3 regions of the Streptococcus viridans genome follow, and region 1 is predicted to be linked to each of the others. Evidence: predicted binding sites of a transcription regulator. Region 1 holds the regulator's gene; each other region holds the start of a gene.

Region 1 (3,152 bases):
AACAGTCCAAGTCCCAACCCTTGATTTTGCAGGCAAGGCGACAGATGTCTATGACTTTAAGGTCAAATTGTTGCATCCGGATCAAGGAAGCCTGGTCGGCTTTATTCCAGAGCTGACAGTCCAAGTGATGAACGAGGACCTGCTTCCAGAAAATCGTAAAGAAGTGGACGACCAAAATCCAAAACTGTACTACAGCCAAGGCTGGCATCATGAGACAGACAATCAAAATTTCTCAAATGGCACAGAATCTTGGTCGAGTTTTAACCAAGTGACCGATGAGGAAGGCAAGAAACACATTGATGTGACCATCACCTTTAAGGGAACTGGTGTGGAGGTTCGAGGAGTGGTTGATCCAAGCCATGGTCTCTACAGCGTCACCCTAGACGGAAAAGAAATCGCCTTTGAAGAAGGACGTGGTCATGATTATGAGATTGAAGGCGATCATTACTTCAGTGGCTATGGAGACCAACGCAAGCTCGATCAGAGTTTGGTCAATCTGCAAGGTCTAGCAAAAGGCTACCACCAGCTACGCTTGCACCTAGATCCAGCCCTCAATGATCCTCAGTCATCTAGAGCCATCCAGGTAGACCGGTTTGTCCTATCAGGAAAAGATAGTCAGTTGCTCAGTCAAGAAGAGCTACAACAGATTATCAAAGAAGGAGTAGAAAAGATCAAGGCTACTTCTCTCGATCGCTTGAAAGCAGCCCTCAAACCGACTATTCAACATCAATTGACTGAATTGACTCAGTTGTTGAATCAAGAGCGACCAGATTTGGTTGTTGCAGCGAATCAAGTGGAAGCCCTTAAAACCATCTTAGAAGATGCTCACAATTATGAACCGTTGACGCAGACACGCCCAGACGAAGGTGTTCGGGATTTGATTCTTGAAAAGCCAGAACTGCTCATCGAAGCGGAGGAGATTCCATTTGAGAGTCAAACGCGTGAAAACAAGGACTTGGCCAAGGGCGAAAGCCGGATCCTTCAAGCAGGGAAGGTTGGACGCCGGTTGAAGTTAATCGAGGTTCGACAAGAAGAAGGCAAAGAAATTCGGACAGAAGTCGATGCCTTTGTCGAAGTAGAAGCCCAGGACCAGATAACAGAAGTCGGAACAGGAGTGGTAGAAGAAAATCCAATTATTCCGGATGTGCCGCTACCAACAAGTCCAAGTGAAGACTCACAAGAAACGAAACCGTTGCTTCCGCTAGAAGACAAAAAAGAAAGTGGAATTTCTCGGATGTTGACACCGACGGCGCTAAATGCGACTCCTCTTTCTCCTGTGTCTACATCAGAAGCCGTAAATCCAGATGCTGTGCAGTCGAAAGAAAAACTGCCACAGACAGGATCAGAGAAGGCAAGTTTCTTAGCTTGGATCGGACTACTCGGCTTAGGCTTCTTAGGCGGAAGAGTGAAATACGCTCGTAGGAAATCCTAAAGTCCCTTCTACAAGAGGTTAGCAATAGCTAGCCTCTTTTTTGGCCTCCTTCTGGCTACCAACAAGGGCCCTCCGATTCCATCTCGACGTAGTCTTTGCTTTATTTACAGGCGTAAAAATTGTATAATAGTCAGATAAGGTCAAGAATAACATCATGGATGGTGAGACCATTTTTGATTCTCTGAAAAGCAGAGAACTTATCTAGAATGAAAACGTCAGAAAGGAGCATCATGGCAAGTAAAAATACATCAGATAGCATTGAGGCCTATATCAAGTCGCTACTGGCCCAAGCAGGCATCGCAGAGCTCAAGAGAAGCGAATTAGCGGATGTCTTCCAAGTTGTTCCTAGTCAAATCAATTATGTGATCAAAACCCGCTTCACCGAAAGTCGAGGCTATATCGTAGAGAGCAAGCGTGGAGGTGGCGGTTATATCCGGATTGGCAAGGTCCAATTTTCAGATCAACACCAGATGCTAAAAGAGCTTGGCGCAAGCATCAGAGAACAAATCAGTCAGACTGTTTTTGGCGATATCCTTCAAATGCTATTTGAAGAAAAACTCCTTACAAAGAGAGAGGCAGAGCTTTTGTCAGTGACGACGACAGACGAGGTTCTGGGAAGTGAAGCCCATCGCTTACGAGCCAATATCCTACGAAAAATTATCCAACAAGTCGATAGAAAGGGAATGTAATCTCCTTATGAACTATTCAAAAGCCCTATTAGAAACGATTGAAGCCGCTCAAATCTTGGCGGGTCATTTTGAGTCCCAAACGCTAGATACCTGGCATATCCTAGTGGCCCTAGCCAATAATCCTTATAGTGTAGCTGGTTCCGTCTTAAGTGACTATCCTATGCAGATTGATGATTTTCAAGATGCGGCTGAGCACATTACGGGTCAAGTCTACCAACGGGATGGCCGCTATGAGGTATTTCCTTTTTCTTTCCGTGTCGAAGAAATCATGAAACGTTCCCAAGAGATTGCCCAGGCAGTCCATGCCAAAAGTCTTGGAACAGAGCATGTCCTCTTGGCGCTTCTATTAGAGCGGGGGACCTTGGCTTCTCAAGTATTGGAGTATGTCGGCTTCCGCTATGATGATCAGGAAGAGGGCATTAAAATCGTCGAGCTTCGTAAGAGCTTGGAACAACGAGCAGGTTGGGACAAGGAAGCTGTCAAGGCCATTCGTTCTCTCTATCGGGCCCAGCAACCCAATCGTCAAACCATGGGAAATATGATGGGCATGCCAGCCTCTACCAGCGGTGGTTTGGAAGACTACACCCGAGATCTGACAGAAATGGCTCGCAATGGCAGTTTGGAACCGGTGATTGGTCGGGGTCAAGAAATCTCGCGGATGATTCAGATTTTGAGCCGCAAAACGAAAAATAACCCGGTCCTGGTCGGTGATGCCGGTGTCGGAAAGACTGCTCTGGCTTTGGGCTTGGCCCAACGGATTGCCAGTGGAGATGTCCCGACGGAGCTGGCTAAGATGCGGGTCTTAGAGTTGGACTTGATGAATGTTGTCGCAGGGACGCGGTTCCGTGGAGATTTTGAAGAGCGGATGAACAACATCATCAATGATATTGAAGAAGATGGCCATGTTATCCTCTTCATCGATGAGCTCCATACCATTATGGGATCTGGCTCTGGGATTGACTCTACCTTGGATGCGGCCAATATCTTGAAGCCTGCCTTGGCTCGCGGCACCTTGCGGACCGTAGGAGCGA
Region 2 (3,152 bases), 420 kb from region 1:
TGATTTCATCAACGGCTAATTGAGCACCTTTTTGTTCGGCACTACCATATGCTGCTACTTCACCAGTTTTTTCAAAGTTAAAACCGATTTTTAGTTCTTTGCCGATTTCGTTACCAGTTGTGTTTGAACCTGAAGTTGAAACTTCACCACAGGCCGCAAGAAGAGCGACACTTGCAATTGTTAAAAATGAAAGAGCAAATTTTTTCTTCATTTGTAATAATCTCCTTAAATAAATCTAAAAAATAAATATATATTAAGAATATACCGAATTATCTGAAAATTGTCAACATAAAAAACGCAATCTTCTAAATGATTGCGTTTTCTACTCGTATTTCATCCTGTTGACGATGCAAACTTCCTACAAAATCACGATCCAATTCTTGAATATGGCAAATTTGAACCTTCTTCACGAAGCGTTCCTTTTTTAATTGCTGCACGATTTCAAGGACTTGAGAACTATCGACATAGACCTGTACATAGCGCATTTTTTTGGAATGATAAATCACATCCCCAATTCCCTGTAATTTCTTTGCATCTCGATTATAATACAATTTTACAATTAAGCCTGTTCTAGCTTGCTTCTCAAACATACACAATCCCTTTCTGCTTCTGTTACAAGTATAGCAAATTTCATGTAAAAATACTATCTTTTTCTAGAAAGTAAAGAGCACTAAAAAGCCTCCCCTATCATAGGAGAGGGCTTGGTGGTTAAGATTTCTTATCCGATATTGTTGTTAGTCATGATTTCATCGATGAAACCATAAGCTAACGTTTCTTCTGCAGTCATCCAATTATCTCTTTCCGCATCAGCGTGGATTTTCTTGATGGTTTGACCTGAATTTTCTGCCAAGATTTTTTCCAATCTGTGACGTGTTTTCAAGAGGTGTTCTGCTGCAATGGCCATATCCGTTTGTTGGGTACCGCCACCAGTACCACCCATTGGTTGGTGGATCATGTACTCAGCATTTGGCAACATGAAGCGTTTGCCTTTAGTACCACTTGATGCAATCACAGTCCCCATTGAAGCTGCTATCCCCATAACAATGGTTTGGACATCTGATTTGATAAAGTTCATGGTGTCGACGATTGCCAAACCTGCAGAGACAGAGCCTCCTGGCGTATTGATATACATATAGATATCTTTGGTATTATCTTGGGCATCCAAGAAGAGCAATTGGGCAATAATCGAATTGGCCATTTGGTCTTCTACCGGTCCTGTCACCATGATAATACGGTCTTTTAAGAGGCGTGAGTATATGTCGTATGAGCGTTCACCACGACTAGTTTGTTCAATTACTACTGGAATCATTCATTCATCTCCTTTTATCCATTATAACCGGCACCATCTCAGGAGTTTCATCCGGTTGATTCGAGAGGCTAGGTCGCCTTCCATTCTTTATAAAAGCTATTATATCCCATTGGTCAACAAAGGTCAAATTTTTACTTTCCCAAAGATGGATTGGAAATGTGCTTATTTGGTACCAAACAAGCGGTCCCCAGCATCTCCCAAACCTGGAACGATATAGCCGTTTTCATTGAGACGTTCATCCAAGGCTGCAGCAAATATTTCGACATCTGGATGAGCTGTTTGAAGAGCTTCCACACCTTCTGGTGCTGCAACCAAGCAGACAAATTTAATATGGCTTGCACCACGTTTCTTTAATGAATCGACAGCCAAGATTGCAGATCCCCCAGTCGCCAACATTGGGTCCACCACAAAGATTTGACGTTGGTCGATATCTTCTGGCAATTTCACCAAGTATTCAACTGGTTTCAAGGTTTCTTCATCTCGGTACATTCCGATGTGACCAACTTTAGCAGCAGGTACCAAACTCAAGAGTCCGTCTACCATCCCGATCCCTGCACGAAGGATTGGAACAATCGCTAGTTTTTTACCAGCAATCTGTTTTTGAACTGTTTTTGTAATTGGTGTTTCGATTTCTACATCTTCAAGAGGAAGTTCGCGCAAAACTTCGTATCCCATCAACATAGCAATTTCATCAACTAATTCACGAAAAGCCTTTGTAGAGGTATCTGTCCGTCGCAAAATAGACAATTTATGCTGAACAAGTGGATGTTTAATGACTTCAAGTTTTCCCATAATAGTTCCTTCTTTCTCTATATTCATCTTATTATATCAAAAAGGAAGAAAAAGGCCTACAAATATGCAAACCTTTTCTTTTCTTATTTTCATTAGTAGCTTATAGCCACTCCTTGTACTTGCCAATATAATAGTGTTTGACTAGGGTGACACTTGCCATATAAAGGAAGAGAATCCCCGCTAGTAATAGGAAGTAAAGACTATTTAGTGGCGCTACTTTTAGCAAGGAAGCCAATGGGCCATATGGTAAGAAGGTCACAAAGAGGGCGCCCAATAGAGTCGTTGCCATGACAGCAAGGGCTGGCCGACTTTGAACAAAGGGCAATTTTGGAGACCGCAGCATATAGATGACCATGGTTTGGGACCACATAGACTCGATAAACCAGCCGGTTTGAAAGAGCATGATGAAGAGTCCTGCACTATCAGCACCATGGACATAGCCATAGCCTGTAATCATGGGTACGATGACAAAGTAGAGAATGATGAAGGTCAGGATGTCAAAGATAGAGGAAATAGGACCAAACCAGGCCATAAAGCGGGTAATAGATTTTGCTTCCCAGATTCTTGGTTTCTTCAAGAAGTCCTTATCCACTCGGTCAAAAGGCAAGGCAATACAGGAAAGATCGTAAACCAAGTTCAAGACGATGAGATGGATAGGAGCCATTGGAAGGAAAGGAAGGAAAATACTGGCAAAGAGAAGAGAGAAGATATTCCCAAAGTTGGAAGAAACGGTCATCTTGATGTACTTGGTCATGTTGGCATAAACTTTGCGTCCTTCTACCAAGCCTTTTTCGAGGACCATCAAGTCCTTATCCAGAAGGATAACGTCTGCTGTTTCTTTGGCAATATCGACAGCTGTATCAACCGAAATACCCACATCTGCCACTTTCATAGAAGGTGCATCATTGATGCCATCTCCCATATAGCCGACCTTGTGGCCATTCGCTTTGAGTTGCAAGATAATGCGTGCTTTTTGGTCTGGAGATAATTTAGCGAAAACCGTTGTTGTTTCTACTGCTTGAGTCAATTCTGAATCAGAGAGACTGTCGAT
Region 3 (3,152 bases), 680 kb from region 1:
CCGCTCCACTATGAACAGCTGCTATAGCAGCCATCATAATAGCTCCCCCGTAAGGGTAGGTTCCTCCAATCAAGAGAAGACGACCATAGTCTCCCTTGTAGGAGTCTGACGGACGGCTAACAATAACTTGTTGCAGCAATATTTGGTCAACTCTTAACATAAGCTTTCCTTCTTTCTCTCTTTATTTTATCACGTTTAGACTAAAAAAAGGCAGGAAAGCAAGTTCCAACCTTCAAAATTTTTCTAATCATTCTACAGCTACAAACACTGTCCCGACTTCATCCAAGCTGGTTTATTTTTTCAAGGCCCGAACAGCTGCCTCATAGGTCTGAGACATGAGCATGGTAATCGTCATAGGACCAACGCCACCTGGTACTGGAGTGATGTGACTAGCTAGAGGAGCTACCTGTTCATAGTCCACATCTCCACAGAGCTTCCCATTTTCGTCACGGTTCATACCGACATCAATAACGACAGCTCCCTCTTTAACAAAGTCAGCTGTAACAAATTTTGCACGACCGATTGCCACCACTAAGATATCGGCTTTTCTAGCAATTTTAGCTAAATGATGAGTCCGCGAATGGGTCAAGGTCACCGTTGCATTTTTTGCTAGAAGAAGCTGGGCCATTGGTTTTCCAACGATGTTGGAACGGCCAATGACGACTGCATTTTTCCCTTCGACATCAATATCATATTCCCGGAACATTTCCATGATCCCAGCAGGAGTTGAGGGAACCATCACCGGATTACCTGCCCAAAGATGACCCATATTGAGAGGGTGGAAGCCGTCGACATCCTTGTTGGGATCAATGGCTAGCAAGACAGCCTCATCATCGATATGTGCTGGTAGAGGCAACTGGACCAAAATACCATGCCAGAGCGGATCCTGATTGTAGCAATCAATGAGGGCCAATAAGTCTTCTTGGGAAATACTCTCTGGCACTCGAACGACTTCACTTCGAAATCCAGCCGCCAGAGCTGAGCGTTCTTTATTGCGGACATAGACCTGACTTGCGGGGTTTTCTCCCACTAAAATCACCACCAAACCTGGGACCTGACCTGTTTCAGCCTTTAAGCGAGCAGTTTTTTCAGCCAATGCTCCCTGTAATTTTATTGCCAAGGCCTTCCCATCAATCACATGTGTCATCTCATTCTCTTTTCTATTCAATATCTTCTCTATTATATCAGATTTGTGAACCTGTTCCTAACACTTCTTGATTAGACAAGGTTATAAGAAGAAACTATAGCAGTTTTCTTCCAACAAAAAAGAGACTAGATGCTCTAGACTCTTGATTGATACTTCTTAGTACAACAATTCGTAGATTTCCATTGCGATTAAGTCAATGCTATCGAATGTATAGGTCTCACGCGCTTCTACATCACGAAGAGTAAATACTGATCCATTTTCTTCATCATAGTTGTAAGCTACTTCAGCAACTACAACCCCTTCACGTTCAAAATTACGTTTTAAGTTTCCACCGTCTTTCGTCATCGCTTCCAAACGGCTAATAATTCGTACCAAATGTGATTCCATTTTGATTCTCCTATTTACTTTCTACTCTCCTATTTTATCATAAAAGAAGGAGGAAATTCCAATAAAAATCAACTTTTCCACTTTTTTCCTCTTTATTCCATGCCTAAAACCGAACTCCATACTAAATTCTTGCAAACTTTTAGAATACTGTTATAATGAAACTATAAAAGTTTGACTATTTCTGACCAATAGTTTCTACACTTTTTACTCTAGAGAAAGAGGTAAGAGAATGCTTTGTCAAAACTGTAAAATCAACGATTCAACCATTCATCTTTATACAAATGTGAATGGTCACCAACAACAAGTAGACCTTTGCCAGAACTGCTATCAAATTATGAAAACCGATCCTAACAATAGTCTCCTGGCAGGATTAAACCAACAAAATCGCGGAGGGCGGGATCCTTTTGAAGATTTCTTCAATCAACTGGGCAACTTCCAAGCCCCCCAAGAACCTCAAACGCCACCAACTCAATCTGGAGGGGGCTATGGTGGCGGAAATGGCTACGGTTCAAATGGGAACGGTCGTTCTTCAGGACCGAATAGAGCCCAAGCCAAACAACAACCAAAAGGCCTCTTAGAAGAGTTCGGAATCAATGTCACAGAAATTGCTCGTCGTGGCGATATCGATCCGGTCATTGGTCGTGATGAAGAGATTCTCCGTGTCATCGAAATTCTCAACCGTCGTACCAAAAACAACCCTGTCTTGATCGGTGAACCGGGTGTCGGGAAAACTGCTGTCGTAGAAGGGCTAGCTCAAAAGATTGTCGATGGGGATGTCCCTCATAAATTGCAAGGCAAGCAAGTTATTCGCTTAGACGTTGTTAGTCTTGTTCAAGGAACTGGGATCCGAGGCCAATTTGAAGAGCGCATGCAACAATTAATGGAGGAAATCCGTCGCCGTGAAGATGTGATTTTATTCATCGACGAAATTCATGAAATCGTCGGTGCTGGATCTGCTGGAGACGGCAACATGGATGCTGGAAATATCCTCAAACCAGCCCTCGCTCGTGGCGAATTGCAATTAGTCGGTGCGACAACACTTAATGAATACCGGATTATCGAGAAGGATGCGGCACTTGAACGCCGGATGCAACCCGTTAAGGTCGATGAGCCAACGGTTGAAGAAACTATCACCATCCTCAAAGGGATTCAAAAGAAATATGAGGACTACCACCACGTCCACTACACAGATAGTGCCATCGAAGCTGCAGCACTCCTCTCCAATCGCTATATCCAAGACCGCTTCTTGCCCGACAAGGCCATTGACCTCTTGGATGAAGCTGGCTCTAAGATGAATTTAACCCTCAATTTCGTCGATCCAAAGGTCATTGACCAACGCTTAATTGAAGCTGAAAATCTCAAGGCCCAAGCGACGCGTGATGAAGATTTCGAAAAAGCTGCCTACTTCCGTGACCAAATCGCTAAGTACAAAGAAATGCAAGGGCAACAGGTCACTGATCAAGATACGCCAGTTATTAGCGAAAAGACCATCGAACACATCGTCGAACAAAAGACCAATATTCCAGTTGGAGATTTGAAAGAAAAAGAACAATCCCAATTGATCAATTTGGCAGCTGATTTGAAGGCTCATGTCATCGGCCAAGATGAGGCTGTTGAA

What was found. Region 1 encodes CtsR, which represses protease genes until heat stress. Its sites were predicted from a motif close to TTGGTCAAAAAAGGTCAAANA; they were not measured.
Region 2: the regulator CtsR is predicted to act here: its motif matches at 1,419-1,439, upstream of EL081_RS07530 (ATP-dependent Clp protease proteolytic subunit).
Region 3: the regulator CtsR is predicted to act here: its motif matches at 1,703-1,723, upstream of EL081_RS02980 (ATP-dependent Clp protease ATP-binding subunit).

What each region holds. Positions count from the first base shown of each region.
Region 1 covers NZ_LR134266.1:1,859,048-1,862,199, reverse strand. Annotated here, with positions in the region: gene EL081_RS09415 (alpha-L-fucosidase) at 1-1,432, shown strand, start outside; gene EL081_RS09410 (CtsR family transcriptional regulator) at 1,663-2,121, shown strand; gene EL081_RS09405 (ATP-dependent Clp protease ATP-binding subunit) at 2,129-3,152, shown strand, end outside.
Region 2 covers NZ_LR134266.1:1,438,947-1,442,098, forward strand. Annotated here, with positions in the region: gene EL081_RS07520 (ABC transporter substrate-binding protein) at 1-211, opposite strand, end outside; gene EL081_RS07525 (DUF2129 domain-containing protein) at 306-590, opposite strand; gene EL081_RS07530 (ATP-dependent Clp protease proteolytic subunit) at 719-1,309, opposite strand; gene upp (uracil phosphoribosyltransferase) at 1,472-2,101, opposite strand; gene mgtA (magnesium-translocating P-type ATPase) at 2,202-3,152, opposite strand, start outside.
Region 3 covers NZ_LR134266.1:544,585-547,736, reverse strand. Annotated here, with positions in the region: gene EL081_RS02995 (NAD(P)H-hydrate dehydratase) at 1-160, opposite strand, end outside; gene EL081_RS02990 (bifunctional methylenetetrahydrofolate dehydrogenase/methenyltetrahydrofolate cyclohydrolase) at 293-1,147, opposite strand; gene EL081_RS02985 (DUF1797 family protein) at 1,304-1,534, opposite strand; gene EL081_RS02980 (ATP-dependent Clp protease ATP-binding subunit) at 1,764-3,152, shown strand, end outside.